3 regions of the Streptomyces sp. NPDC025638 genome follow, and region 1 is predicted to be linked to each of the others. Evidence: riboswitches for the same ligand, from Rfam matches in the RefSeq annotation. Region 1 holds a riboswitch; each other region holds the start of a gene.
The links. Region 1 has a riboswitch for cobalamin ahead of ACZ4EG_RS08500 (CbtB domain-containing protein). Riboswitches for the same ligand answer to the same signal wherever they lie in the genome.
Positions count from the first base shown of each region.

Region 2: another riboswitch for cobalamin. It lies ahead of ACZ4EG_RS25415 (ribonucleoside-diphosphate reductase subunit alpha); the one in region 1 lies ahead of ACZ4EG_RS08500 (CbtB domain-containing protein).
Region 3: another riboswitch for cobalamin. It lies ahead of ACZ4EG_RS16615 (cobalamin biosynthesis protein); the one in region 1 lies ahead of ACZ4EG_RS08500 (CbtB domain-containing protein).

Region 1 is NZ_JBVHLX010000003.1:108,864-118,325, forward strand. It holds gene ACZ4EG_RS08485 (galactose-binding domain-containing protein) at 1-1,295, opposite strand, end outside; gene ACZ4EG_RS08490 (hypothetical protein) at 1,466-1,705, opposite strand; gene ACZ4EG_RS08495 (CbtA family protein) at 1,903-2,655, opposite strand; gene ACZ4EG_RS08500 (CbtB domain-containing protein) at 2,677-2,898, opposite strand; cobalamin riboswitch at 2,934-3,084, opposite strand; gene ACZ4EG_RS08505 (STM4011 family radical SAM protein) at 3,150-4,037, opposite strand; gene ACZ4EG_RS08510 (STM4012 family radical SAM protein) at 4,048-5,391, opposite strand; gene ACZ4EG_RS08515 (STM4013/SEN3800 family hydrolase) at 5,388-6,215, opposite strand; gene ACZ4EG_RS08520 (STM4014 family protein) at 6,298-7,491, opposite strand; gene ACZ4EG_RS08525 (STM4015 family protein) at 7,472-8,422, opposite strand; gene ACZ4EG_RS08530 (STM4015 family protein) at 8,434-9,393, opposite strand.
Region 2 is NZ_JBVHLX010000010.1:108,661-118,122, forward strand. It holds gene ACZ4EG_RS25385 (carbohydrate ABC transporter permease) at 1-875, opposite strand, end outside; gene ACZ4EG_RS25390 (extracellular solute-binding protein) at 950-2,233, opposite strand; gene ACZ4EG_RS25395 (GntR family transcriptional regulator) at 2,642-3,406, shown strand; gene ACZ4EG_RS25400 (DUF3311 domain-containing protein) at 3,639-3,911, shown strand; gene mctP (monocarboxylate uptake permease MctP) at 3,908-5,536, shown strand; gene ACZ4EG_RS25410 (GNAT family N-acetyltransferase) at 5,623-6,129, shown strand; cobalamin riboswitch at 6,182-6,322, shown strand; gene ACZ4EG_RS25415 (ribonucleoside-diphosphate reductase subunit alpha) at 6,447-8,810, shown strand; gene ACZ4EG_RS25420 (ribonucleotide-diphosphate reductase subunit beta) at 8,810-9,462, shown strand, end outside.
Region 3 is NZ_JBVHLX010000005.1:548,851-558,312, forward strand. It holds gene cobN (cobaltochelatase subunit CobN) at 1-3,571, opposite strand, end outside; gene ACZ4EG_RS16610 (cobyric acid synthase) at 3,568-5,100, opposite strand; gene ACZ4EG_RS16615 (cobalamin biosynthesis protein) at 5,097-6,047, opposite strand; cobalamin riboswitch at 6,149-6,288, opposite strand; gene ACZ4EG_RS16620 (hypothetical protein) at 6,447-6,674, opposite strand; gene ACZ4EG_RS16625 (inorganic phosphate transporter) at 6,707-7,954, opposite strand; gene ACZ4EG_RS16630 (class II aldolase/adducin family protein) at 8,261-8,992, shown strand; gene ACZ4EG_RS16635 (alpha/beta hydrolase family protein) at 9,116-9,462, shown strand, end outside.

The sequences.
Region 1 (9,462 bases):
TACTGGGCGATGAATCCGCCGAGGCCGTAGACCCGTTCGGTCCAGTTCAGGTCCATCCAGCTGTGCGAGGAGATGACGCCGGGGTACGCCTCCGACTCGAAGATGTCGAGCGCGCGGCCGACGGCCTTGACGCTCATGTGGTCGATCTCCAGCATCATCTTGCGTTTCATCATGCCGCGTACGGCGTACTCACCGAGGTCGGTGAGCCCGCGGACGTTGCACTGCGCGTCCGAGGCGTACGAGGGGACACTCACGCCCGCCGGGAGTTTCGCCTCGGCCCCGGGCGCCGCGGCCGAGCCGATGGGGTTGTCGTGCTGGGGGCCGGTGCACTTCTCGGTCTTCCAGAAGGTGCCGGTGGACAGGAACTGCCCGACGTTGATAGCCGTTCCGAGGCTGCCGGAGTCGAAGCGGACACCGCACAGCGCGTTGTCGAACTTGTGGCACAGGAACATGCTGCGCACGCCCAGCGAGTACAGCTCGTCCAGGCCGGAGTCGACGTCCGCCTTGCTGCACTGCGCGATGTCCAGGATCTGCTTGCAGCCGAAGGGTTCGGAGGTCTCCACTCCCAGGATGACCGCCAGCTTGCCCTGCTTGATGACGTCGCGGGCCTGCGCGCTGTCGGTGACGATCCTGAACCAGCCCTTGCCCGGGCCGCCGTACATCTTGTCGATGTAGGCCTGCAGGTCGTACGTCATCCTCGCCTGCAGTCGGATCGACGTCATCTCGTCGCAGCTGCGGTCCTTGAAGAAGTAGACCGAGCAGATGACACCGTTGGTGACGAGGTCGTTGACGAGCACCCGCTGGCCGCCGCGCCAGGCCCGTTCCACCCAGGCGTAGTAGTTCTGCTGGTGCGTCAGCGAGTCGTGCGCCGGCCAGTCCTTGAACGTGGGCCAGCCGACCGGGTCGTGTCTGCCGTCACCGCCCTTGGTGATGAAGTCGAAGATCGCGAGGGAGCCGTCGGGGTAGTGCTCGGGACAGTCCTTGAGCGCGTCGGCGATCCCGGCCTCGGAGAACGTCTTGCCGCAGATGAGCCGCCCGCCGAAGGCCTCGTTGGCGAACAGGTGGTCGTGGGCGTCGACGAACCCGCGCACGTCGCCCGTGGCGTCGGTGCCGGTGAACGGCTCGCCGGTGACATTGATCTGGGAGTCCGGCGTGGGTCGTGCGGTCGGAACCCACCAGTCGTTGCCCGCCGCCGAACTCGGGGTGGGGCCAAGGACTGCGGCCAGTACGAGGAGGAGCAGCGAGACCACGGTGACGTCTTTGCGTCTGCGGTACGGGCGTCCGGTCACGGTCACACACCACGTCCCTCGGTCGGGGGAAGCGCGGCCGACGAGCCGGGCCGTGGCCAGCAGACCCACCCAACTTGACATGACCCGCGCAAGATATGCCGACGAGGATCGCCACTGTTGCACGCGGAGTCAATAGCCGTGAACGGTCGACCTGCCGAACGGCGGCCCCCAACTCCCTACTGGAGGCTGGGCTCGTGGCCATGGGTGGGATCGGCCGAGCAGACGAAGACGTCGAGGTGGCCACCTCTGCCGACGCTCACCCGGGTGGGTACGTTCAGGCCGTACGTACCCACCCGCGGGCGGTCTTCGAGCGGGGTCCAACTGCTGCGGACGCCTCCCCACTCGGCGGAGGCGATGGTCAGCAGCAGCTCCCTGGGACTGCCGCAGGGGCAGACGACCTCACGGGGCCCGGTCACACCCCAAGCCGCGAAGCCGCCCGCCTTCCAGCCGGGGGCGACGGAAAAGTCCCCGTCGTAATCCTGACCGTCCGCCCTCAGCCGGACCGCTGAGCCGGCGCAGGCAGGCGGGATCCGCTTCTACCAGCTCCGTGCCGCACGACGTCGCGAGAGGGCCCCCGGATGGTGCCGAAGGGCCCTCTTGTGTCCTGAAGGGATCAGTGCGCGGCTGGAACCGTCCGCGGGGTCGCGGCTGTCGCGGGCTTGGGATTGAGCATCCGCTCGGCCAACTCGCCGAAGACGAGGCCGAATCCGACCCACAGCACCGTCTGAATGGCCAGCGCGGAGAGCCGGAACCGCCACAGCAGGGTCGCCGGGAAGTCCTTCGGTACCTCGTTGATGACGGGCAGGAACGCGAACGCGAGCCCGATGGCGACGGTGAAGGCCGCCATCGCGGCGACCGTCGCGTACCAGGTGCCCAGCGAGGGCGCGAACCGCTTGCCCAGGATGGTGGCGGCGATCGCGAGGAGGACGCTGAGCGCCGTCATCAGGAAGTACAGGGTGGTGCGCTTGCTGATGGTGTCGGGGTCGCCCACGGAGGGCGGATTGGCGGGGTACTTGAGGAACGGCACGACGTACACGGCGAGCAGTGCGCAGCCGGACAGCAACAGCGCGGTCGCCCGGGGGCTGAACCGGCCGACACGGCCGAGCGCGAAGCAGAACGCGAGCGCCGCGATGCCGCCGAAGGCGACCCCGTAGACCAGGACGCCGGTGGCGAGTCCGGCGGTGGACTGCAGGGAGCGGGAGACGACCTCCATCTCGTGCTCGTGCGAGTGCGCCTCCTCGAAGCTGATCGCGTTGTCGACACTCGGCTCACCGAGGAAGTAGGCGACGACGAGGGCGAGCACGCCGGCGGCCAGGCCGGCGAGCATGCCCCGCACGAGGAGGTTTCTTACGGTTGTGGAGTTCATGGTTGTGCGGCGCCCCTCGCGTCAGTGGCAGGGGAAGCCGAGCAGATGGCGGGCGTCGTGCACCCACTCGTGGACGTCCGTGCCGTTGAACACGGAGGTGGCGCCCTGCTCGGCGCCGACGAAGTACAGCAGGACCAGCATCAGGATGCCGAAGAAGACCGCCCAGGGTGCTATCGCCTTCAGCGGCAGCGTGGCGGGAACGACGGGGGTGGTGGCTGTCGGCTGGGCGACGGTCTGCGCCATGGCAGGGCCTCCTCTGGGAGTTCGCGTCCCATCTCGGTGGTGCACTGGACGACGGCCACGGGTCTGACTCACGAAACGCCCCAGGGGCCCTTCGCATACAGTGGCGCGACCGTGCCGGATTCCCACCGGCTTCCGTCTCGCCGTCGTCGATATCGAACCGACGGTACCGCGTGTCGGGAGCATGGCCAAGACCGCACCCACCAGGCGTGATCTTCCTCTCCCGGCGGGCGGTCCGACGGTGCGGGCGTGGATCAACTCCCCGTCAGGTTTGACAGGTGGAGGATCGGGGTCGCGGGGAGCGTGGCCGGGACGCGCTCCAGGACGCCGCCCGCGAAGACGTCGTACAGCGGCAGTGTCTCCAGGTGCACATAGCCGATGTGGCAGTCGCAGACGGCGAGTGGGCAGGCGCGGGGGCGCAGGGCGGTGCGGTAGGAGCCGTCGTAGAGGTTGCCGAGCGGGGTGGGCACGAAGTGGCAGCGGCGGACGGTGCCTTCGCCGTCGACGGAGATCACGGAGTCGCCGGTGCGGCAGGGCAGTCCCGCGCTGGTGTGCGGGTGCCGGCTGTACGGGAAGAGCGGGTCCAGGGCCGTCCACCGGTCGGCCTCCGCGTCGGTGTAGGTGTGCCCCTCGGCGGCGTTGACCCACAGGTAGACGTGCTCGGGCAGGTCGGCGCGCAGGCGCCGGGCCGTGTCGAGATGGTCGGGCAGGCCGACGATGCCGACGCTGAAGCGGATGCCGCGCTCGGTCAGTTCGCGGCATTTGGTGAGGAAGCGGTCGTACGGCGTCTGTCCGGGGTGGTAGGTGCACCACAGGGCCAGCGTGTCGCGGTCGGCCTCGGCGAGCCAGTCGGTACGGCAGCTGAGGTTGGTCTGGATCGCCACGCGCCGGATGTGCGGCAGGTGGGACAGGTCGGCGAGGGTGCGCCGGTACCAGGAGCGGACCAGGCCCTCTCCCCACGGAGTGAACAGGATGGACAGGCGGTCGCCGGTCTGCTGCCGGGCCCAGGCGGCGAAGCGCTCCAAGGAGGCGCGGTCCGCGCGCAGTTGGGCGCCGGTGTCGCGCCGCTTGGCGAAGGGGCAGTAGGGGCAGTCGTAGTCGCAGGAGGCGAGGGGGCCACGGTAGAGGAGGGTGAGGTCCATGGCGGGCCGGTCACTTCCTCTCGTAGGCGGCCATGGCGGCCCGGACCGCCGGGGAGAACAGGTCGGGGCCGATCGCGTCGGAGTGGGCGAGCCCCTCGGGGGTGAGCCTGAGGGCGGCGCGGTCGTCGGTCAGCCAGCCCCGGTCGGCGAAGCGGGCGAGTTCGGGGCCGAAGTGGTCGGCGGGGGTGGTGCCGAAGCGGGCACGGTAGTCGTCGAGGCGCAGGCCCTCGGCCTGGAGCAGGGACTGCAGGAGGTGCCGGCGGCGGGCCTCGTCGGTGTCGATGGGACGGCCGTACTCGGCGTGCGCGAAGTCGGCGGCCGGGCGGGACACGTAGTCGTCGATGATCGCGCGTATCTCGTGCATGTCCACGGCGTAGTCGAAGGAGTAGTGCAGACCTGATGTGTAGGAGCGGGCGCCGCAGCCGAGGCCGATCATCCCGTCGGTCTGGCAGGCGTAGTCGTCAGCGCCCTGGAGCGGGGCGTCGGTGCGGCGGAACATGCGCATGGACTGCTGGGTGTAGCCGTGCGCGAGGAGGTGGTCGCGGCCGGCGCGGTACAGGCGCAGCCGCTGTTCGTCCCAGGCGGGGTCGGGGCCGCTGCCGCGTCGGCCCAGGCCGGTCAGGGGGCGGACGTAGAGGGGGTAGAGGTAGAGCTCCTCGGGACGCCAGGCGAGGGCCGCGTCCAGGGAGTGCAGCCAGGTCCGTTCCGTCTGGCCGTCGATGCCGTAGATGAGGTCGATGTTGAGGACGGGAATGCCTGCGTCGCGGATGCGGGCGAGGGCCGACTCCACGTCGGCGCGGCGCTGTGGGCGTACGGCGGCACGGGCCTCGGAGTCGACGAAGCTCTGCACGCCCAGGCTCAGCCGTGTGGTGCCGCGGTCGGCGAGGACCGTGAGCCGGTCGGCGGTGGCGGTGGCCGGGGAAGCCTCGACCGACAGCGGGACGGCGCTCAGGTCGGCGCCCATGCGGTGTTCGGCGATGTCACACAGCCGTTCGAGCTCGGTTGCGGTGAGGAAGGTCGGGGTGCCGCCGCCGAAGGCCGCCGTGGCGAAGCGGACCTCGTCCGTGTCCCCGAGCGCTTCGCGTACGGCCCCCGCCTGGCGCTCCAGCGCGTCCAGGTAGGTGCCGGTCAGGCCGTCGGGGGCGCCGATGCGGGTGAAGAGGTTGCAGAAACCGCAGCGGACTTCGCAGAAGGGGATGTGGAGGTAGAGGGAGAGGGTGTCCTTGGGCTCGGCCGCCCAGAGGGTGTTCAGCAGGGGGCGGTCGTGGAGCCGGCGGTAGGCGGTCTTGTGGGGGTAGGCGTACACGTAGCTCTGGTAGGGGCTGGTCGCCGTCGTCTGCTCGGCGGTGATCATCGGGCGGCCTCCGTCGGGCGGGATGCGGGGTCCAGGAAGAAGTGGGCGTAGGGCACGGTCCAGACGGACTCGTGGCCGAGGCGGTGGCCGGTGTATCCGTCGTCGCCGTAGGCGGTGCCGTGGTCGGAACAGACGACGGCGAAGCAGCGGCGTCTGCTGCTCGCGGCGGCGAAGAGCCGTCCGACGTGCCGGTCCACGTACTCCAGGGCGGCGGCGTGCGTGGCGCGGGTGTCCCCGGCCTCGCGGGTCGCGCCGGGCAGGTGGAACCAGTTCGGCTGGTGCAGGGCGGACACGTTGACGAAGAGGAACAGCCGTTGTTCCGTGGGCAGTTCGCGTACGACGCGGTCGGCGCACGCCACCTGGTTCTCGAAGGAGTGGGGGTCGGTGACGCCGAACTCCGGGGCCCAGTGGGACTCGTGGAACAGGCCGGGCAGCACCGAGCCCAGCGGGCCGAGCTTGTTGAAGAAGCCCACGCCTCCGATGCACACGGTGTGATAGCCCACCTTGGCGAGGCCGGAGACGAGGTCCGGGGTGTCGTAGACGAAGGTGCCCGCGGCGGTGGTCTCGCTGCCCGCGAAGCTCGCGGCGAACAGGCGCGGATGCGGGCCGGGGGCGGCCGGGGTGGGCAGGAAGCCCGCGAAGATCGCCTGGTGGGAGGCGTAGGTGAAGCTGCCCGGGGCGTGGCGCTTCTCCCAGCGGCCGCCGGGGAGGTGACGGGCCAGGTTCGGGAGGCGGCCCGCCGCGGCCAGTTCGGCGGCGACGTCGTGGCGGAGGGTGTCGAGGGTGACGAGGAGGATGTCGTGGCTGCCGACGATCTCGTTCATGTCCGGCGTATGCGGAACATACGACTCATGTGGCTCACCCGGCGCTTGAGGCGCGGTGGGGGTGCTCCGGGGCGGGAGCGGCTCAGGCGTCGGAGCGGGCGAGGGCATGCGGGTTTCCTTCTCTGTACTGGTGGTGCGAAGAGGCGGCCGGCCGGTCCGGAGCGAAGCGGCGCAGCGCGGCGGCCACCTGGGTGGCGTAGGTGTCGAGGCCCTCGGCGCCGCTGCCGGGCAGGCCGGTGAGGCGCGGCAGCAGGTCGCCGAACGCGTTCACCTCGCCCACCGCGGCTCGGCGCCAGCCCACGGCGGGCAGCAGATCGACGCCGACGCAGAGCGTGCGCGGGAAGCAGGCCGCGGCCCGCTCGCACACGTCGAGCAGATCGGTCCAGCGCGCGCCCGCCGACTCGACGGCCTGCCGGGCCGCGTCGAGATCGCCCCGGCGGCCCCCGAGGTGGAGATTGGTCAGGGGTGAGCGGCTGGTGCGGACGACCGCGTGGGTGGCGCGGCCGGCCACGACGACGATCCGCAAGTCGGCCGCGCGCCCCTCCTGGGAGGCCTTCGGCAGCCAGCGCTCCAGATGCAGCCCGTCCGGGGCGAGCGCGTCGACGACGGCCGCGATGTCCGCCTCGCGTTCGTAGCGGCGCACCTTGAGGGAGTTGTAGAGGCGGCCGTCCGGCGCGCGTTCCACGGATGTGGTCGCCCTGATCCGGCCGCCGCCGCCCGACTCCACGGCGAGCACGCCCGAAGCGGACGAACCGTGCGCGGGTTTGACGAACAGGCGGGGCATGCGGTGTTCCCGCATCAGCGCCCGTACGTCGTCCCAGCCGCGCACCGGTGCGGCTTCCGGACCCGAGGTGGGCGAGTCGGGCACCGGCACGCCGGCCGCGTCCAGCACGGCGTGGCAGCGCCGCTTGTCGAAGAGGACGGGAAGGTCGGCCGGCTCGTCGAGCCTGATGCCGCCACGCAGCCCGCGCAGCGCGGTCATGAACCCGGCGTACCAGCGTGCCGAACCCTCGACCCGGGTGGGGTCCTGGGCACCGCGCAGCAGCCGGTCGACCTCGGCGTTCTCACCGGGCGAGTCGATCCGGACGATCTCCTCGGCCCCGAACTCAGCCCCGAACTCGGCTCCGCCCGCGCGCAGCACGTCGGTCCAGGCGACGATGCGCGGGGCGGCGAGTCCGGCCGCGCGCACCGCGTCCGCGAAGAGGGTGACACGGCGGTTCTCGGGGTTGCCCACGACCACGAAGCGCGGTCCCGGGTCATTCGCCGACGGCGACATAGCGTGCCTCGGGGTTGTACGAGCTGCGGGGCGCCGGAGTGAGTGCGAGGTCGACTCCGTGCGGCTCCAGCGTTTCGCGCAGGCGCTGGGCCAGTTCGTCGCTCAGGAAGTTGTACCGCAGGTCGAGAGCGCGCAGATGGGTCAGGGGCTGACCCGACAGGAGCGCGCCCGCGCCCTCGTCCCCGAGGGTGCCCATGCTGAGGTCGAGCGAGGTGAGGCCCGCGACGACAGGTGCCGTGGCCACCGCGGCGGCCACGGCGTCCTGGATGTCGCTGTTCTTCACCCCCAGGTGCCGCAGTTCGGGGCAGTGGCCCAGCGCGGTGAGGAGCGCGGTGACGTCCTCGGCCTCGCAGTCGCCGCCGAAGTCGGGGGTGCCCAGCCACAACTCCAGGTGGCGCAGGGCCGGGAACGTGCAGGCGGCCAGGGCGCGAACGGGCTGCGCGGGCATCCCCCCGGACTCGATGCGCAGGGTGCGCAGCCGGTCGTGGCGCACGGGCTCGATCACCAGCCCCTCCCCGCCCCGTACCCCGATCTCCTCCAGTTCGGGCCAGGCGCGCAGGACGCGGGAAAGGTGACCCTGGCGGATCCAGGAGATCTCGGTCTCCTCGGACTCGACGTCCGCGAGGAACAGGGCGCGCAGCCGCGGGAACCGATGTGCCTCGGCCGTGAGCAGGTCGAGCACGGGGTCGATGCCGTGTTCGTCCCACGACTGCCACCAGGCGCCGATGACGAGCGCGGTGACCTCCTCGGCGCGGACCTCGTCGAGGAACCGCTGCCACAGCGGTTCGAAGGCATGCTGACGGTCGGCGCTCAGCTTCCACGCGACCGAGGCGGGTTCGGGACGGGGCCGGCCACGGCCGTCACCATCCACGTCGAAGAGGTGTACGGGCAGACCGTGGAACCGCTTGAGGTACGAGGGGTAGTGGCTCATGGGGCTCGGGCTCACTCGCCCACGGCCACGTACCGCCACACCGTGCCGTCGTCGTCCTGGTCCTCGTCGGCGTCGTCGCGGTCGAGGTCCACATCGACGCCCGCGAGCTCCAGGGTCTGACGTATCCGCTCCAGCAGCGGCTCGCTGAGGTAGTGGTGGTGGAGGTCGAGCCGCTTGAGGTGGGTGAGCGGCTGACCGGCGAGCAGGGCGGCGCCGCCCTCGTCCGACAGGACGCCCATGGACAGGTCCAGCACCTCCAGCCGGGCGACGACCGGTGCGGCGGCGACCGCGGCGGCGACGGCGTCCTGCATCTCGCTGTTGCGCAGCGCCAGATGACGCAGACGCGGCAGCCGGGCGCCGGACAGGATCGGCTCCAGGTCGGTGGCCTCGCTGTCACCGCCGTAGTCGGGGGTGCCCAGCCACAGGTCGAGCTGCTCCAGCGCGGGCAGGTCGCTGGCGCCCACGCCCCGGACGACCTCGGCGGGCAGGCCTCCGCTCTCCATGGTGAGCCGGCGCAGCCCGGTGTGGCGCAGGGCGGGGAAGCGCAGCCCTGATCCGCCGCGCACACCGAACTCCTCCAGGTCCGGGAATCCGGCCAGGAGCGGGGTGACATCCGTCTGGTTGATCCAGGAGATCTCGCACTCCTCCATGACCATGTCGCCCAGGAACAGCGCCCGCAGGGCGGGGAATCGGTCCCGCGCGGCCAGCAGCGCCTCGATCACGTCGGCCGGGTCGGTGTCGTACGCCTCCTGCCAGGCACCGACTATCAGAGCCCGCACGCGCGTGGTGTCGACGGCGGCGCAGAACCGGGCGAAGGCCTCCGTCCAGTCCTCGTCCGCGTCGTACACGTCGCTGGTGATGCGCCAGGCGACGGACTCCGCCTCGGGCAGGTCGTCCGTGCGGGCGTCCGGGCCGGGGAAGGTGTGGGCAGGCAGCCGGTACAGCTCGTCGAGGTGGTCACCGATGGTCATGCGGCTGCTCCTGTGGAGAAGTGGGTCGTCCGTTCCGTGATGCCGCAGTTCTACCAAGAGGAACTGACA
Region 2 (9,462 bases), on a different contig from region 1:
ACGAAGGCGCGGTCGTAGGAGTAGGTGGTGAGGAGCTGGAACTCGGCCTCCGGATGGTTGTTGCGCATCACGAAGACCTGCGGGAAGACGCCCATGTCCCAGATGACCGACAGCGTCGTGAGCATCACGATGATCGGCTTGAGGATGGGCAGGGTGACATACCGGAAGACGCCCCAGGAGCCCGCGCCGTCCAGCCGGGCCGCCTCCTCCAGCTCCTTGGGGACCTGGGTGAGACCGGCGCTGAGCGTGATGACCACGAAGGGGACCGCTCCCCAGACCACCAGGAGCATGATCACGGCCAGCCCCTCGGGCCCGCTCGCGAACCAGTTGTGCCCGATCAGGTCGACGCCCGGCAGCTTGCTCAGCAGGGCGTTGAGGATGCCGTAGTCGGCGTCGAAGAGCCACTTGAAGACCGTGGTGGCGACGATGACGGGCATGCCCCAGCTGGCCACCAGCGCGATGTTGACGAGGGTCTTCACCCAGCCGGAGACCCGCTGGAGCAGCAGGGCGACCAGCATGCCGAGGACCATGGTGAAGACGACCGAGCCGACCGCGAACACCACCGTGCGCACGACGACCTGCCAGAACTCGCCGTCGCCGAGCACCTTGGAGAAGTTGGCGAACCCGACCGACTCGGCCGGCTTGAAGCCCCACAGCTGGGACTGCCCGAACTCCTGGAAGGACAGGGTGACCAGCCGGACCAGCGGATAGCCCATCACCAGGGCGAGGATCAGCAGACACGGCGCGAGCAGCAGCCAGGGGGTGGCCGCCCCGCTCGACGTCCGCTTTCCGCGAGGCCGTTGCGGGACGTCGGGTGGCGGCGCCTGCCGCGGCGGCGGCACCTTGGCGGGGGTGGTCGTGTCTGCGGCACTCATCGCGCGCTCCTCAGCGGTCCCTCGGGTCGTACGAGAAGCGGGGCCCTGCCGGCGGACAGGGCCCCGATCTCAGGTCACTTGGTGTTGATGACCTTGTCGATCGCGCCGTCCGCGTCCTTCGCGGCGGCCTCGACCGACTTCTTGCCGGTGCCGATGTTCTGCAGCATGGTCTGCAGGATCTGGGCCTTTTCGACCTGGCCCCAGCCGGGGGCCATCGGGACGAACCAGTTGGACTCGGCCGCGGTGGCCGGGACGACGGTCGCCGGGTCGTTCTTCAGGGTGGCGAGGTCCGTCTTGTTGTTGGGCAGGTTGCCCTTGGCCATCAGGCCCTTCTGGCCTTCAGGACCGGTGAAGGCGTTGATCCACTCGGCGGCGACGCCCTGGGCCTTGGACTTCACCGGGATGGCGAGGTCGGAGCCGCCCAGGAAGACCGGCAAGTTCTTGCCGGACGGGCCGGGCATCACGAAGTTCTCGAGGTTGTCCTTGAGCTTGCCGGTCTTGTCGTTCTTCGGGTCGGCCGCGGTCGCGCCCTCCCAGGCCGCACCGAAGATCAGGTCCGACTTGCCCTGGCCGTAGACGATGTAGCGGTCGGACTCGTCCTTGGTCTTGTCGCCGTGCATGTACTTGTCGAGGACGGTCTTGAACTCCTTCAGGCCCTTGAGGGACTCGGGCGAGGAGAGGTTGGCCTTCCACTGGCCGCCGGACTCGACGGCGATGGAGCCGCCGGCGTCGTAGACGAAGGACATGGCCGCGTACCAGTCACGGGTGGGCTGGTACCAGGCGTTGAACTTGGCGCCCTGCTTCTTCTGGATCTTGTCCAGGTCGGAGGTCAGCTCCGTGTAGGTCTTCGGGGGCGCCTTGATGCCGGACGCGGCCGCGATGTCCTTGCGCCAGGTGCCGACCCGGCCGCCGGCGTAGTACGGCACGCCGTAGGTCTTGCCGTCGTACGTCACGGAGGCCTTGAGGCCGTCCAGCCAGGCGGAGGAGTTGCCGAACTGCGCGGCGTCGACGGGTGCGAAGGCGCCCTTGACCATGTAGCCGAGCATCTCGGTGTTGCCCATCTCGACCACGTCGGGGGCCTTGTCGGTGGCGAGGACGGCGTCCAGCTTGGTGTTCTTGTCCGGCCAGCCGTAGTACTCGTGCTTGATCTTGATCCCGGGGTGCTTCTTCTGCACGGCGGCGTCGGCCGCCTTGACCAGGTTGGGCCAGTTGTTCTGGGCGTCCACGGTGAGCCAGACGGTCAGCTCCTTGGCGTCCGACCCCTGTGCCTTGCCGTCGTCCTTCTTGTCACTGCCACACGCCGCGATGGAGACGACCATGCCCGCGATACCGATCGCGGCTATCAGCTTGCGCTTCACGCCACCCTCCTCAGGGATGCCACAAACCCCCCTGCCTCCCCGCGGTGACCGTCGACGCGTCGTACCGCCCATGGGGCCGGGACCTGGACCAATGGTGTAGACCAGTACCCGGAGCTTGGCCCAGACCAATAGGCCTGTCAAGGGTGTTCAAGCAGGCTCCGGACGTCCGTGATGGGACCGAGATATGCAGGGACCTTTCATTCCGCAAGCGACAGATCGGACGGACCAGTTCCGGTGGACCACTGAGACGGGGACCCCCGATGGACTAGACCAACGGGGGGCGCAAAGGTATACAGGGAGATCACGGAGCGTGCGGGTGGACCCCTGTCACACGAAGCCGTGCCACGATGTGAGCCGGGACCGATGGAATGTCGGTCGCTTCGGCATACGGAGCCGGGAAGGCAGAGCATGAGCACCGACGTCAGCAGTGCGGAGAACGAGGCTGGGGCGACCGTCCGTACCGCGCGCGTGCCCAAGTACTACCGCTTGAAGAAGCACCTGCTCGACATGACGGAGACGCTGCCGCCGGGCACGCCGGTCCCGCCGGAGCGCACGCTCGCGGCCGAGTTCGACACCTCGCGCACCACCGTCCGCCAGGCCCTCCAGGAGCTGGTCGTCGAGGGCCGGCTGGAGCGCATCCAGGGCAAGGGCACCTTCGTCGCCAAGCCGAAGGTCTCCCAGGCGCTGCAACTCACCTCCTACACGGAGGACATGCGCGCCCAGGGCCTGGAGCCGACCTCGCAGCTGCTGGACATCGGCTACATCACCGCCGACGACCGGCTCGCCGAACTGCTCGACATCACGGCGGGCGGGCGAGTGCTGCGCATCGAGCGGCTGCGCATGGCCAACGCCGAGCCGATGGCCATCGAGACGACCCACCTCTCGGCCAAGCGCTTCCCGGCGCTGCGCAGGTCGCTCGTCAAGTACACGTCCCTCTACACCGCGCTCGCCGAGGTGTACGACGTCCACCTCGCGGAGGCCGAGGAGACCATCGAGACCTCCCTGGCCACCCCGCGCGAGGCGGGCCTGCTCGGCACCGACGTGGGCCTGCCGATGCTGATGCTCTCCCGCCACTCCCTGGACCGGGAGGGCAGGCCGGTGGAATGGGTGCGGTCGGTCTACCGCGGCGACCGCTACAAGTTCGTGGCCCGCCTCAAGCGTCCCGCGGAGTGACGCCCGGCCCGGCTCAAACGGCTGGTACATAGGGGGAATTGACCGGCAAGTCCGTGTACGACCGTCTTGTGCGGCGGTTCCGCTGCCGTTGCGGCGACTTCTGCACAGAATCGACATGCCGATAGGAGGATGAGGTCTTCCACTTGTGTGACGGCGTCGCCTAGATTGCCTGCGCATTACACGTGTGATCAGTAGTGATCAGTGGTGATCTGCGAGGGGACGGAGTCGCACGATGTCGGATGCCTCGGATGTGACCGGAGCGACGGTGGTGACGCCCTTGCGCGTCGTCATCGCCCTCTGTCTGATCGCGCCCTTCGTGGCGATGCTGTGGGTCGGCTCCTACGCCAGGACGGACCCCGAGTTCATCGGGATCCCGTTCTTCTACTGGTACCAGATGCTGTGGGTGGTCATCTCAACCGCGCTGACGATGACCGCGTACAAGCTGTGGCAGCGTGACCAGCGCACCCGCGCGGCGGTCCGGCGGAGCGGGGGTGCGTCGAAGTGAAGGACGGCGTGAACGGCGTCGCGCTCGGCGTCTTCGTCTTCTTCTTCCTGGCCGTCACGGTCATGGGCTTCCTGGCAGCCCGCTGGCGCAGGGCCGACAACGAGCACAGCCTCGACGAATGGGGCCTGGGCGGACGGTCGTTCGGCACCTGGATCACCTGGTTCCTGCTCGGCGGCGACCTGTACACGGCGTACACCTTCGTCGCCGTACCGGCGGCGATCTACGCGGCGGGCGCGGCCGGCTTCTTCGCCGTGCCGTACACGATCCTCGTCTACCCGCTGATCTTCATGTTCCTCCCGCGCCTGTGGTCGGTGTCCCACCGGCACGGCTATGTGACGACCTCGGACTTCGTGCGCGGCCGCTTCGGCTCGAAGGGCCTGTCGCTGGCGGTGGCGGTCACCGGAATCCTGGCGACGATGCCGTACATCGCGCTCCAACTGGTCGGCATCCAGGCCGTCCTCGACGTGATGGGCGTCGGCGGCGGCGAGAGCACCCACTGGTTCGTGAAGGACCTGCCGCTGCTGATCGCCTTCGGCGTGCTGGCCGCGTACACCTACTCCTCGGGCCTGCGCGCGCCCGCCCTGATCGCGTTCGTGAAGGACGCGCTGATCTACATCGTCATCGCGGTGGCGATCATCTACATCCCCATCAAGCTGGGCGGCTTCGACAACATCTTCACCAAGGCGGGCGAGGCGTTCAGCCAGGTCAACCCGGCGACCGGCAAGCCGCGCGGCGCCCTCACCCCGCCGGAGGCCGGCCAGTGGACCTACGTCACGCTGGCCCTGGGCTCCGCGCTCGCGCTCTTCATGTACCCGCACTCGATCACCGCGACGCTCTCCTCGAAGAGCCGTGACGTGATCCGCCGCAACACCACGATCCTGCCGCTGTACTCCCTGATGCTCGGCCTGCTGGCCCTGCTGGGCTTCATGGCGATCGCGGCGGGCGTCAAGGTGCAGAACGGCCAGCTGGCCATCCCGCAGCTGTTCGAGAACATGTTCCCGGACTGGTTCGCGGGCGTGGCCTTCGCGGCGATCGGCATCGGCGCCCTCGTGCCCGCGGCCATCATGTCCATCGCGGCCGCGAACCTGTTCACCCGCAACATCTACAAGGACTTCATCAGGCCGGACGCCACACCCGCGCAGGAGACCAAGGTCTCCAAGCTGGTCTCCCTCCTGGTGAAGGTGGGCGCCCTGGTCTTCGTCCTGACGATGGACAAGACGGTCGCCATCAACTTCCAGTTGCTCGGCGGCATCTGGATCCTGCAGACCTTCCCGGCCCTGGTCGGCGGCCTGTTCACCCGCTGGTTCCACCGCTGGGCGCTGCTCGCGGGCTGGGCGGTCGGCATGGTGTACGGCACCGTCGCCGCGTACGGCGTCGCCTCGCCGACGCAGAAGCACTTCGGCGGCTCGGCCAAGGAGATCCCGGGCATCGGGGAGATCGGCTACATCGGCCTCACCGCCTTCGTGCTCAACGTGGCCGTCACGGTGGTGCTGACCTTCGTACTGAAGGCGCTGAAGGCCCCCGAGGGCGTCGACGAGACCAGCCCGGCGGACTACACGGCGGACGCCGGCGACCCGGGCGTCCAGGTTGAGCTGCCGCCGGCGACCGCGGACGCCGGCCACTGAGGACGCCGGTCACTGAGCGGACAAGAACGGGCCGTCGGAGAAAATCCGGCGGCCCGTTGTCGTACCCGTCCTGCACACTCGGTCCCATGGACATCGAGATCAGGCGGACGGCTCCGGACGAGTACGGCACCCTGGGCGAGATCACGGCCCAGGCCTATCTCCAGGACGGCCTCCTCGACTTCGGGGAGAGCGACGGTTACCTCGGCGAGCTCAGGGACGTGGCCAAGCGCGCGGCCGCCGCGGAGGTGCTGGTCGCCGTGGCGGACGGCGAAGTGCTCGGCGGCGTCACCTTCGTGCCGGCAGGCGGGCCCATGGCCGACATCGCCCGCGCCGGAGAGGCCGAGATACGGATGCTCGCGGTCGGCCACGCGGCACGCAGCCGCGGCGTCGGGGAGGCTCTGGTGCGCGCCTGTGTCGATCGCGCACGGGCCACGCCGGGCTGCGTACGGATCGTGTTGTCCAGCCAGCGCTCCATGCGGGCCGCCCATCGCATCTACGAACGCATGGGCTTCGTGCGCACACCCGAGCGGGACTGGAATCCCCTCCCCCACCTCGACGACATCACTCTCCTCACCTACGAGTTGACACTCTGACACCGCCACGACACAACATCTGGGGGTGACGCGAGCACCCGGCACTAGATGTATGCTCATGCTCGCTGTCGCCGCAGGGGAATCCGGTGCGAATCCGGAACTGTCCCGCAACGGTGTACTTGCGCGTATCCGCCCCCCGGGGGTGATGCGCGCTCGCGTCAGTCCGAGGACCTGCCGACAGTGCGCCCGGCCGTCCAATCCGGGTGCCCCGACGTCCGGGCCTCGTGGAGTGGGCCGGTGGACGCGACGCCGCGTGCGCTCGTGTGCCGCCCCCTGCCCTGCGCAAGGCCCCCGTGCCGAGCCTGGGAGAGCCCCACGTGACCATCGCGCCAGCCGAACCGGCTTCAGCGACACGCCTGGAGACCGACGGTCCCGGTGCCGCGCTGCTGCGGACCCTGACCGAGCTGACCGCCGACCTGCCCGACGCCGACCCCGGCCGGGTCGCCGCCGCCGCGCTGCGCGGCCGCTCCGCCCGGGCGGACGAGTCGGAGCTGCGCGAGCTGGCCACGGAGGCGGCCGCCGGCCTCATCTCCGAGGACCCGGCCTACTCCCGGCTGGCCGCCAGGCTGCTGACCCTCTCCATCCGCGCCGAGGCCGCCTCGCAGGGCGTGACGTCCTTCACCGGGTCCGTCGCCGTGGGGCACCGCGAGGGGCTGATCGCCGACCGCACCGCCGCGTTCGTACGACTGCACGCCGAGCGGCTCGACTCGCTGGTCGACGCGGCCGCCGACGACCGCTTTGGCTACTTCGGCCTGCGCACCCTGCACAGCCGCTACCTGCTGCGCCACCCCATCACCCGCAAGGCCGTCGAGACGCCCCAGCACTTCATGCTGCGGGTCGCCGCGGGTCTCGCCGAGGACGACTCCGCCCGTTCCGTCGACGAAGTCGCCGCGCTCTACGCGCTCATGAGCCGCCTCGACTATCTGCCCTCCTCCCCCACGCTCTTCAACTCCGGCACGCGGCACCCCCAGATGTCGTCCTGCTACCTCCTCGACTCCCCACTGGACGAGCTGGACTCCATCTACGACCGCTACCACCAGGTGGCCCGCCTCTCGAAGCACGCCGGCGGCATCGGGCTGTCGTACTCCCGCATCCGCAGCCGTGGTTCGCTGATCCGCGGCACCAACGGGCACTCCAACGGCATCGTCCCGTTCCTCAAGACCCTCGACGCCTCCGTCGCCGCCGTGAACCAGGGCGGCCGGCGCAAGGGCGCGGCCGCGGTCTACCTGGAGACCTGGCACTCCGACCTCGAGGAGTTCCTGGAGCTGCGCGACAACACCGGCGAGGACGCCCGCCGTACGCACAACCTCAACCTCGCGCACTGGATCCCGGACGAGTTCATGCGCCGGGTCGACGCCGACGAGCAGTGGTCGCTGTTCTCCCCGTCGGACGTGCCGCAGCTGGTCGACCTGTGGGGCGCGGAGTTCGACGCCGTGTACCGCAAGGCGGAGGCGGACGGGCTCGCGAAGAAGACCATCCCCGCCCGTGACCTCTACGGCCGCATGATGCGCACCCTGGCGCAGACCGGCAACGGCTGGATGACCTTCAAGGACGCCGCCAACCGCACCGCCAACCAGACGGCCGAGCCGGGCCACGTCGTCCACTCCTCCAACCTCTGCACGGAGATCCTGGAGGTCACCGACGACGGGGAGACTGCGGTCTGCAACCTGGGGTCGGTCAACCTCGGCGCGTTCGTCGTCGACGGCGACATCGACTGGGAGCGGCTGGACGAGACGGTCCGCACGGCCGTCACCTTCCTCGACCGTGTCGTCGACATCAACTTCTACCCGACCGAGCAGGCCGGCCGGTCCAACGCCAAGTGGCGTCCCGTCGGCCTCGGTGCGATGGGCCTGCAGGACGTCTTCTTCAAGCTGCGGCTGCCGTTCGACTCGCCCGAGGCACGCGCCCTGTCGACCCGGATCGCCGAGCGCATCATGCTCGCCGCGTACGAGGCCTCCGCCGACCTGGCCGAACGCAACGGCCCGCTGCCGGCCTGGGAGAAGACCCGTACGGCCCGGGGCGTGCTGCACCCCGACCACTACCGCGTCGAGCTCGCCTGGCCGGAGCGCTGGGCGGCGCTGAGCGAGCGGATCGCCGCCGTCGGCATGCGCAACTCGCTGCTCCTGGCCATCGCGCCGACGGCCACCATCGCCTCGATCGCGGGCGTGTACGAGTGCATCGAGCCGCAGGTCTCCAACCTCTTCAAGCGCGAGACCCTGTCGGGCGAGTTCCTCCAGGTCAACTCGTACCTGGTGAAGGACCTCAAGGAGCTGGGCGTCTGGGACGCCCGCACCCGTGAGGCGCTGCGCGACTCGGGCGGCTCGGTGCAGGACTTCGCGTGGATCCCGGCCGACGTACGGGCGTTGTACCGCACGGCGTGGGAGATCCCGCAGCGCGGGCTGATCGACATGGCCGCGGACCGGACCCCGTTCCTCGACCAGTCGCAGTCCCTGAACCTCTTCATGGAGACGCCGACCATCGGCAAGCTCTCCTCGATGTACGCGTACGCCTGGAAGCAGGGTCTGAAGACGACGTACTACCTGCGCTCGCGCCCGGCGACCCGCATCGCCCGCGCCGCCCAGGCGCAGACGCCGGCGTCCATCCCCGTCCAGCAGGTCGCCGACCCCGACGCCGTCGCCTGCTCCCTTGAGAACCCCGAGTCCTGCGAGGCCTGCCAGTAATGTCCAGCCGTAACACCAACCTGCTCGACCCGGGCTTCGAGCTGACTCTCCGCCCGATGCGCTACCCCGACTTCTACGAGCGCTACCGGGACGCGATCAAGAACACCTGGACCGTGGAGGAGGTCGACCTCCACTCGGACGTCGCCGACCTCGCGAAGCTGACGCCGGGTGAGCAGCATCTGATCGGGCGTCTGGTCGCGTTCTTCGCGACGGGCGACTCGATCGTGGCCAACAACCTGGTGCTGACCCTGTACAAGCACATCAACTCCCCCGAGGCGCGGCTCTATCTGAGCCGGCAGCTCTTCGAGGAGGCGGTGCACGTCCAGTTCTATCTGACGCTCCTGGACACCTATCTCCCCGACCCGGAGGACCGCGCCGCGGCCTTCGCGGCCGTGGAGAAGATCCCCTCCATCCGCGAGAAGGCCGCGTTCTGCTTCAAGTGGATGGACTCGGTGGAGAAGCTGGAGCGCCTGGAGACGAAGGCCGACCGGCGGCGCTTCCTGCTCAACCTCATCTGCTTCGCCGCGTGCATCGAGGGCCTGTTCTTCTACGGCGCCTTCGCCTACGTCTACTGGTTCCGCAGCCGGGGTCTGCTGCACGGTCTGGCCACCGGCACCAACTGGGTGTTCCGCGACGAGACGATGCACATGTC
Region 3 (9,462 bases), on a different contig from region 1:
CCCACAGCCCGCGGTCGGCCGCCTCCAGCAGCCGCTCCGTGATCCCGCGCAGCGCCCAGGGGTTGGACTTCTTCATGAAGTCCCGGTTCTCCGCGTCGAAGACGTACTCGGCGCTGAGCTTCTCGTACATCCAGTCGTCCACGACGCCGGCCGTGGCGTCGTACCCGAAGAGGTAGTCGACCGTCGCCGCCATCTCGAAGGCGCCCTTGTAGCCGTGCCGCCGCATGGCCGCCATCCAGCGCGGGTTGACCACGCGGGCACGGAAGACGCGGTGCGTCTCCTCGCCCAGCGTCCGGGTCTTCACCTGGTCGGGCACGGCCGAGTCGCCGACATACGCCTCGGGGGAGGCGCCGGTCAGATGGCGGACCATGGCCACCATGCCGCCGTGGTACTGGAAGTAGTCGTCGGCGTCGACGAGGTCGTGCTCGCGGGTGTCGACGTTCTTCGCCGCCACCGCGATCCGCCGGAACGCCGTCTCCATGTCCCCGCGCGCCGCCCGCCCGTCGAGCCCCCGCCCGTAGGCGTAGCCGCCCCAGACGGCGTACACCTCGGCCAGGTCCGCGTCCGAGCGCCAGTTGCGGGCGTCGATCAGCGGCAGCAGCCCGGCGCCGTACGCCCCCGGCTTCGAGCCGAAGACCCGGGCCGTCGCGCGCCGCCGGTCGCCGTGCTCGGCGGTGTCCTCGTCGGCGTGGGCGCGCACGAAGTTCCGCTCGGTGGGCTCGGCCAGCTCGGCCACCGCCCGCACCGCGTCGTCGATCAACCCGACGACGTGCGGGAACGCGTCCCGGAAGAAGCCCGAGATACGGACCGTGACGTCGATGCGCGGCCGGCCGAGCTCCTCCAGGGACACGATCTCGAAGCCCGTGACCCGGCGCGAGGCGTCGTCCCACACCGGGCGGCAGCCCAGCAGCGCCAGGATCTCGGCGATGTCGTCGCCCTGGGTGCGCATCGCGGATGTGCCCCAGACCGTCAGACCGACGGACTTCGGGTACTCGCCCGTGTCCTGCAGATACCGCTGCACCAGCGAGTCGGCGAGCGACTGGCCGACCTCCCAGCTCAGCCGGGACGGAATGGCCTTGGGGTCGACGGAGTAGAAGTTCCGGCCGGTCGGCAGGACGTTGACCAGGCCGCGGGTGGGGGAGCCAGAGGGTCCGGCGGGGACGTAACCGCCGTTCAGCGCCCGGAGGATGTGGCCGATCTCGTCGGTGGTCCGCGCCAGGCGCGGTACGACCTCGGCGCAGGCGAACTCCAGCACGGCGACGGCGTCGGGGAGTTCGGTGCCGAGGACGTCACGGACGAGGCCCGGGACCGCCGCGCCGTCCCAGCCGCGTTCCTCCATCCCCTCCGCGAACCGCCGGCACAGCTGCTCCAGCAGATCGATCGCGTCGGCGGCCGTACGGGACGGCCCCTCGACCAGGTCCGTCAGCTCCACCGGCACCTTCACCGGCGTGCCCGGCTCGGCGAGCAGTTCCTTCTCGACGAGCCCGAAGTGCTCGGCGAGCGAGGCCCGCAGCCCCGGCAGGGCGTTCGCCTGCCCGCCCCACACCTGAGAGGCGCGCAGCACGGCGAGGACCAGGTTGACGCGCGGCTCCGCGACCGGTCCGCCACCGAGGATGTGCAGACCGTCGCGGATCTGCACGTCCTTGATCTCGCACAGATAGCCGTCGATGTGCATGACGAACGAGTCGAAGTCGTCGTCCTCGGGCTGCTCGTCCACGTGCAGGTCGTGGTGCAGCTCGGCCGCCTTGACCAGCGTCCAGATCTGCGCCCGTACGGCGGGCGCCTTGGTCGGGTCCAGGTCGGAGACCAGCGCGTACTCGTCGAGCAGCTGCTCCAGCTTGGCGAGGTCGCCGTAGGTGTCGGCGCGGGCCATCGGCGGCACGAGGTGGTCGACGACCGTGGCGTGCCCGCGCCGCTTGGCCTGGGTGCCCTCGCCGGGGTCGTTGACGATGAAGGGGTAGATCAGCGGCAGGTCGCCGAGGACCGCGTCCGGCGCGCAGCCCTTGCCGAGCCCGAGCCCCTTGCCCGGCAGCCACTCCATCGTGCCGTGCTTGCCCATGTGCACGATCGCGTCCGCGCCGAAGCTGTTCTCCAGCCAGCGGTAGGCGGCCATGTAGTGGTGCGACGGCGGCATGTCCGGGTCGTGGTAGATCGCGATCGGGTTCTCGCCGAAGCCGCGCGGCGGCTGGATCATCACGACGACGTTCCCGAACCGGAGGGAGGCGAGGACGATGTCGTCGCCGTCGACGTACAGGGAGCCCGGCGGCTCGCCCCACGCCTCCAGCATGCCGTCCCGCAGCTCGGGGTCGAGCTTGTCGAACCACGCCCGGTAGTCGGCAAGCGGCACGCGCGCGGGCGCCGCGGCCAGCTGTTCCTCGGTGAGCCATTCGACGTCGTGGCCGCCGGCCTCGATGAGCCGGTGGATCAACTCGTCGCCGTTGTCGGGGTATTCGGTGAGGGAGTAGCCGGCGTCCCGCAGCGCGTCGAGGACCCGGACCGCGGAGGCCGGGGTGTCGAGGCCCACCGCGTTGCCGACGCGCGAGTGCTTGGTCGGGTAGGCGGTGAAGACCAGCGCGACCTTCTTGTCCGCGTTCGGCTTGTGCTTCAACTGCGCGTGCCGTACGGCGATTCCGGCGACGCGCCCGGCCCGCTCGGGGTCGGCGATGTACACCGGGACGTCGTCCGGACCCTGCTCCTTGAAGGAGAACGGCACGGTGATGAGACGGCCGTCGAACTCGGGGATCGCGACCTGCATCGCCGCGTCCATGGGGGAGAGGGCGGCGTCGGACGCGTCCCACGTGGCACGGGAGGAGGTCAGACAGAGCCCTTGCAGCACCGGGATGTCGAGGTCGGCGAGCGCCCCGATGTCCCAGGCCTCCTCGTCGCCGCCCGCCGAGGCCTGCGAGGCGTGGGTGCCGCCGGCGGCGAGGACCGTGGCGACCAGGGCGTCGGCCCGGCCGAGGATCTCGTACAGCCCGGCGTCGGCGCCGCGCAGCGAACCGCAGTACACGGGAAGGGCGTTGGCGCCCCGCGCCTCGATCGCGTCGCACAGCGTGTCGACGAAGGCGGTGTTGCCGCTCAGTTCATGGGCCCGGTAGAAGAGCACGCCGACGGTGGGCCGGCCCTCGACGAGGGCACGTTCGCCGTGGACGCCGTACTCGGGCATCTTCCGCGGCTCGTCGAAGCCCTCGCCCGTGAGCAGCACGGTGTCGGACAGGAAGCGCGCCAGTTCGGTGAGGTTGGCGGGCCCGCCCTCGACGAGATAGCGCAGCGCCTCGGCCACGACACCGGCCGGCACGGACGACTCGGCCATCAACTCGGCGTCGGGCACCGCCTCCCCGCCCAGCAGCACGGTTGGGATCCCGGCGGCTTTCAACGCGGCGAGCCCCTCCTCCCAGGCCCGCTTGCCGCCGAGCAGCCGTACGACGGCGAGGTCGGCCTGCCGGAGGAGTTCCGGAAGCTCCTCGGTGACGTCGACCCGGGTCGGGTTGCCGATCAGGTAGGACGCGCCGGAGGCCCGGGCCGCCAGCAGATCGGTGTCGGCGGTCGACAACAACAACACTGTGCTCATGCGGGCGCTCCCGGTGGAATGAAGGGCAGTCCTTGCGGCGCGCCCGACTCGATGAGCCGCCAGAGCGCGTCCGTGTCCGCGTGCTGTTCGATCAGGTCGCCGAGCCGGTCGAGCTGCTCCTCGCGCAGCGCGGCGAACGAGGTGTCGGGCGCCGGTACGAAGCGGCGGCCCGCGGCGGCCGCCACCTCGCGCAGGAAGGCCCGCCGGAAACCGTCCGACTCCAGGGAGCCGTGCCAGTGCGTGCCCCAGGTCTGACCGACTCGGCAGCCGTCCAGGCTGTGTCCACTGCCGTCGGAGAAGAACGTCTCCCCGCCGTGGATGTCGGCGACCCCGTGGTGGATCTCGTACCCCTCGACGTGCTCGCCGAGGGCTTCGCCGACGGGCCGGGTGAGGGTCTTCTCCCTGGCGAACCGCACCCGCACGGGCAGGATCCCGAGCCCGTCCACGTGCCCCTCGCGGCTCTCGACGTCGTCCTCGATGTGCTCGCCGAGCACCTGGAAGCCGCCGCAGATGCCGAGAACGGGCCGGCCCTCGTGAGCCCTTGTGATGATGGCGTCCGTCAGTCCCCGCTCCCGCAGCCACTCCAGCGCCCGGACCGTGCCCCGGGTGCCCGGGATCACGACGAGGTCGGCGTCGGCGAGTTCCTCCGGCCGGTCCACGAACCGCACGACGACACCGGGCTCGGCGGCCAGGGCGTCCACATCGGTGAAGTTGGACATGAGCGGGATCGCGCAGACGGCGACCCGCAGCACGTCCTTACCGACGGGCGGCGCGACGGACGACTCGCGCACGGTGCCGCGCAGCGAGACGCGGAGCCCGTCCTCCTCGTCGATGCCGAGCCCGTGCCGGAACGGCAGCACTCCGTAGGTGTGCCGCCCGGTGAGCCCGTGCAGCATGTCGAGCCCCGGCTCCAGCAGGGACACGTCCCCACGGAACTTGTTCACGAGGAATCCGGCGACCAGTTCCTGGTCCTCGGGCGAGAGCAGGGCCACGGTCCCGAAGAAGGAGGCGAAGACGCCCCCGCGGTCGATGTCGCCGACGACGAGCACGGGCAGCCGGGCATTGCGCGCGATCCCCATGTTCACGATGTCGGTCCGCCGCAGATTGATCTCGGCGGGAGAGCCGGCCCCCTCACAGATCACCGCGTCATACGTGCCCCGCAATTCGGCGAGACAGTCGAGAACGGTTCCGAGAAGTCTCTGCTGCCGGCCCCCGTGATAGCCGCGGGCGCTCAACTCGCCCACCGGCTTCCCCAGCAGCACGACTTGGCTGCTCTGCTCACCACCGGGCTTGAGCAGCACGGGATTCATCAGCGCGCTGGGCTCCACCCGGCACGCCTGGGCCTGCATGGCCTGCGCCCGTCCGATCTCGGCGCCCTCGCGCGTCACGAACGAGTTGAGGGACATGTTCTGCGCCTTGAAGGGCGCGACCTTGACGCCCTGTCGCACCAGCCACCGGCAGATCCCCGCCGTCACGACGCTCTTGCCCGCGTCGGAGGTGGTGCCGGCGACGAGCAGACCACCGTTCATGACGTGCCCCCCTTTGCCTTGCTTACGACGGCGCGCGCGGCGACCCCGACGCCGAGCGCGAGCAGACCGACCCGACGGGAGAGCCGTACGGCCCGGTCGATGTCCTCGGTGGCCACGGCGCGGCCGCCACCGTTGAGCACGGGCCGGTGCTCGACCCGCCCTCCGTAGGAGAGGGTTCCGCCGAGCCGCACGCCCAGGGCCCCCGCGAAGGAGGCCTCGACGGGACCGGCGTTGGGGCTGGGATGCCGGCGTGCGTCGGCCCGCCAGGCACGCAGGGCGCCGCCCGGATCCGGGCCCGCGGCGGCGGCCAGTACGGCGGTGAGGCGGGCCCCCGGCCATCCGGCGACGTCGTCGAGCCGGGCGGAGGCCCACCCGTAGCGCCGGTACCGGGCGGACTTGTGCCCGACCATGGCGTCAAGGGTGTTGACCGCGCGGAACCCGAGCAGTCCGGGCACGCCGCCCACGGCGCCCCACACCAGCGCCCCTACGACGGCGTCGGACGTGTTCTCCGCGACGGACTCGACCACGGCCCGGGCGATCCCGTCGGTGTCGAGCGCCTGCGGATCGCGTCCGCAGAGGTGAGGCAGCCGGGCACGGGCCCCTGCCACGTCGCCCGCCTCCAGGGCACGCCCGACGGCCCGGGCCTCCCGGGCGAGCGAAGTCCCCCCGACCACGGCCCAGGTGGCGGCAGCGGTGAGCGCGACGGAGGCGGTGGGGGAGGGACGTACGGCTCGGCGGGCGAGGGCGCCGAGGGCCACGGCCCCACCGACGCACGCGGCGGTGTGCAGGGCGCCCCAGCCGCGGTGGTCCCGCCACAGCACCCGCTCCACGGCACTCGCCGCACGCCCGAACGCGGCGACCGGATGCCCGCGGCGTGGATCGCCCAGGAGAAGGTCACCGAGGAGGCCGGCGGAGGCGCCGTACGCGAAGACGCGATCGGCACGCATCGGCTCAGCCGGCCGTGGGGTCGAGCAGCGACCTGGTGCTGTACCTCAATCGGCAGCCGAGCATGGCGATATGTCCTCACTCAGGGTGTCCGCGCCCTGGTTCGACGAGACCGGCGGTGGGAGTTCCTGGCTTCCGGAGAGTTCTTCCCCGGTGACAGTGGCGGGACCGCGCCGGATTCACACCGGCTTCCTCCCTTGCCGCCGTACATGGCTCCGGCAGTCCACCACGCCCCCGGAAGGGCCGTCAACTTGCCGTTGACCTGCAAGGGGAGAGTGTGCTGAGACCCACACCGGCGCTGCGCGGGCGGGTGTGGGGGCACGCGAAAAGGCTCCTCCCCGAAGTATCGGGGAGGAGCCCGGTAAAGCTCGGTCAGGCCTTGGCCATGAGCTGGGCCGGGGTCAGGCCTTGGCCATGATCAGGTAGATGCCGTACGCCACCGCCGCCGCGCAGGCCGCGAAGCAGACGTACGCTCCGGTGACCGCGAGGGGGGCGGAGCCGCCCTGGGCCGTGGCGCGCTCGCGGTGCGCGAGGCCCTTGACGCCCAGGGTGAACAGGGCCACGAGGCCCACGGTGACCACGAGGCTGACGCCGAAGACGGAGCCGAGGGCTGCCCAGTCGATCTTCATGGTGATGCTTCCTTAGTAACCGGGTCTCGGGGTCAGACGGTGGCGGCCGGAGGGGCGGCCGGGTCGGTGGCGGGGGCGGTCGCGGGGGACGGGATGGTGGCCGTCAGGTCCTCGGTCACGGTGCCCGCCGGGGGCGGCGTCACGGCGGCCATCGCCGTGGTCACCACACCGGCCGGCTCCTCGGTGTCGTTGACGTTGCTGTGGTCGACCACCAGGCGACGCGAGAGCTTCCAGATCGCGGCGCTGGAGGCGATCAGGAAGACGGCGACGACCGCGGTGCCCCAGTTGCCCAGGTCGGTCACGGACTCCGCGAGCGCAGCGACCAGGGCGGCCGCCGGCAGGGTCAGCGCCCAGGCCACGACCATGCGGGTCGCGGTGGACCAGCGGACCACGCCGCCCTTGCGGCCCATGCCCGCGCCCATCACGGAGCCGGAGACGGCGTGCGTGGTGGAGAGGGAGAAGCCCAGGTGGGAGGAGGCCAGGATGACCGTCGCGGCGCTGGTCTGGGCGGAGAAGCCCTGCTGCGGCTGAAGGTCGGTCAGGCCCTTGCCCATGGTGCGGATGATGCGCCAGCCGCCGATGTAGGTGCCGAGCGCGATGGCGAGGCCGGCGGAGAGGATCACCCAGACGGGAGGGTTGGAGTCGGGGGCGATGGCGCCGCCGGCGATCAGCGCGAGGGTGATGATGCCCATCGTCTTCTGCGCGTCGTTGGTGCCGTGGGCGAGGGAGACGAGACCGGCGGAGGCGATCTGGCCGGCGCGGTAGCCCTTGCGGGTGGCCGCGCTGTCGGCGTCCTTGCTCAGCCCGTAGGAGAACCTCGTGGCGAGCATGGCGGCCACGCCGGCGACGATCGGGGCCGCGACGGCCGGGATCAGGACCTTGGTGACGAGCACGTCGCCGTGGACGGCGCCGGTGCCGGCCGACGCGATCGTCGCGCCGATCAGACCACCCATCAGGGCATGCGAGGAGCTGGACGGGAGCCCGACCAGCCAGGTCAGCAGGTTCCAGAGGATCGCGCCGACCAGGGCGGCGAAGATGACCTCGGGACGGATGCCGGTCTCGTCGACGAGACCCTTGGAGATCGTGTTGGCGACCTCCACGGAGAGGAAGGCGCCTACAAGGTTGAGCGCGGCGGACATGGCCACCGCGACCTTGGGCTTGAGCGCACCGGTCGAGATGGTCGTGGCCATCGCGTTGGCGGTGTCGTGGAAACCGTTCGTGAAATCAAACGCGAGTGCGGTTACCACCACAATCGCGAGGATCAGCGAGAAGTTTTCCATTTACCCAGGCAATCGTTCAGAGGACGTCATTGGCTGGTTGACCGTAGGCAACCTGGGTGAACGGAAGGTGAACTGAGGCAGGACTCGGGGTGTCGCAAACGAGGGGTCGCCGCTCCAGTGCGGCCCGCTCCGGCCCGGCGGCCCAGACGCCCCTTGACCAGTTGCCCCGGGCGGACGACCTCAGCCGGTTCAACGGCCCGTCGAAGAGACTTTGGTCACCCGGCAGACGGCCTGGTGGGACGGGACGTCGTGTCCCTTCGGCAGGCCCGCCGTGGACGCCGGGGCGCCGGCTGGCAGGATCGCCGCATGGCTGAGCAGCGGCGGGACCAGCGGGACGAACGGGATGACCGGGAGGGCACACCGCTTGTGCCGGAGGTACGGAGGAGGTCTGTGTCCGACGGGGAGGCGCACGCCTGGGAGGCGCTCGTCGCGACAGCCCGCCGGACCGTGTCCGACGGCCTGGTCGTCGGCACCTCCGGCAATGTGTCCGTGCGCGTCGGCGACACCGTGCTGGTCACGCCGTCGGGCGTGCCCTACGACCGGCTGACGCCGGACGACGTGACCGGGGTGGACCTCGCCAGGCGGCAGGTGCTCGGCACCCTCGTCCCGACCAGCGAGCTGCCCATGCATCTCGCCGTCTACCGCACCACCGACGCCCGCGCCGTCGTGCACACCCACGCCGTCCACGCGACCGCCGTCTCGACGCTCGTCACCGAACTCCCGTCGATCCACTACATGACCGGCGCCCTCGGCGGCCCCGTCAGGGTTGCCCCCTATGCGACGTACGGCACCGACGAGTTGGCCGAGAACATGCTCCAGGCCCTCGCCGACCGCTCGGGCTGTCTCCTCCAGAACCACGGCACCCTCACCTACGGCACCTCCCTCGACCAGGCCTACGACCGCACCGCCCAGCTGGAGTGGATGTGCCGGCTGTGGCTGACGGCGTCATCGGTACCCGGCCTGACACCGTCGCTGCTGTCGGAGCGGCAGCTGGCCGAGGCCGGGGAGCGGCTGCGGGCATACGGCCAGCGCCGCTGACGGCCGTCGGGACGGTCCGGCGCCCTCCGGGAACACCCGGTGCCACCGGCCGAAAACCGCAGGTGTCACCGGACGGGCCTGCGCCCACTGGCCGGTGACCGCGTCCGCCGGGACACTGGAGGGGTGCGCACTGTCACAGCGACGGCCGCAGCCGTCACCGCGGTCCTGGCGGCCGGCGCGGCCGGCGTCGCCGCCGGGCGGATAGCCAGCGACGCCGCACTCAAGGCGCCGCCCGGCCGGCCACTGCCCACCGAGCCCCGGCTCACCGTGCACGGCACCGCCGCGGGCCGGATCACGCTCACCCGCGACCTGGCCTCCCTGCGCCCCGGCCTCTACGGCCTGTCCGGCGACGGCTCGCACGCTGTCGTCGGACCCGTCCTGGAGTCCGCCGAGCACAAGGCCGACACCGTCGTACGCCGCCTGGAACGGGTCACGCACGGCACCCTCGACTCCGGCGACAGGGTCTGGCT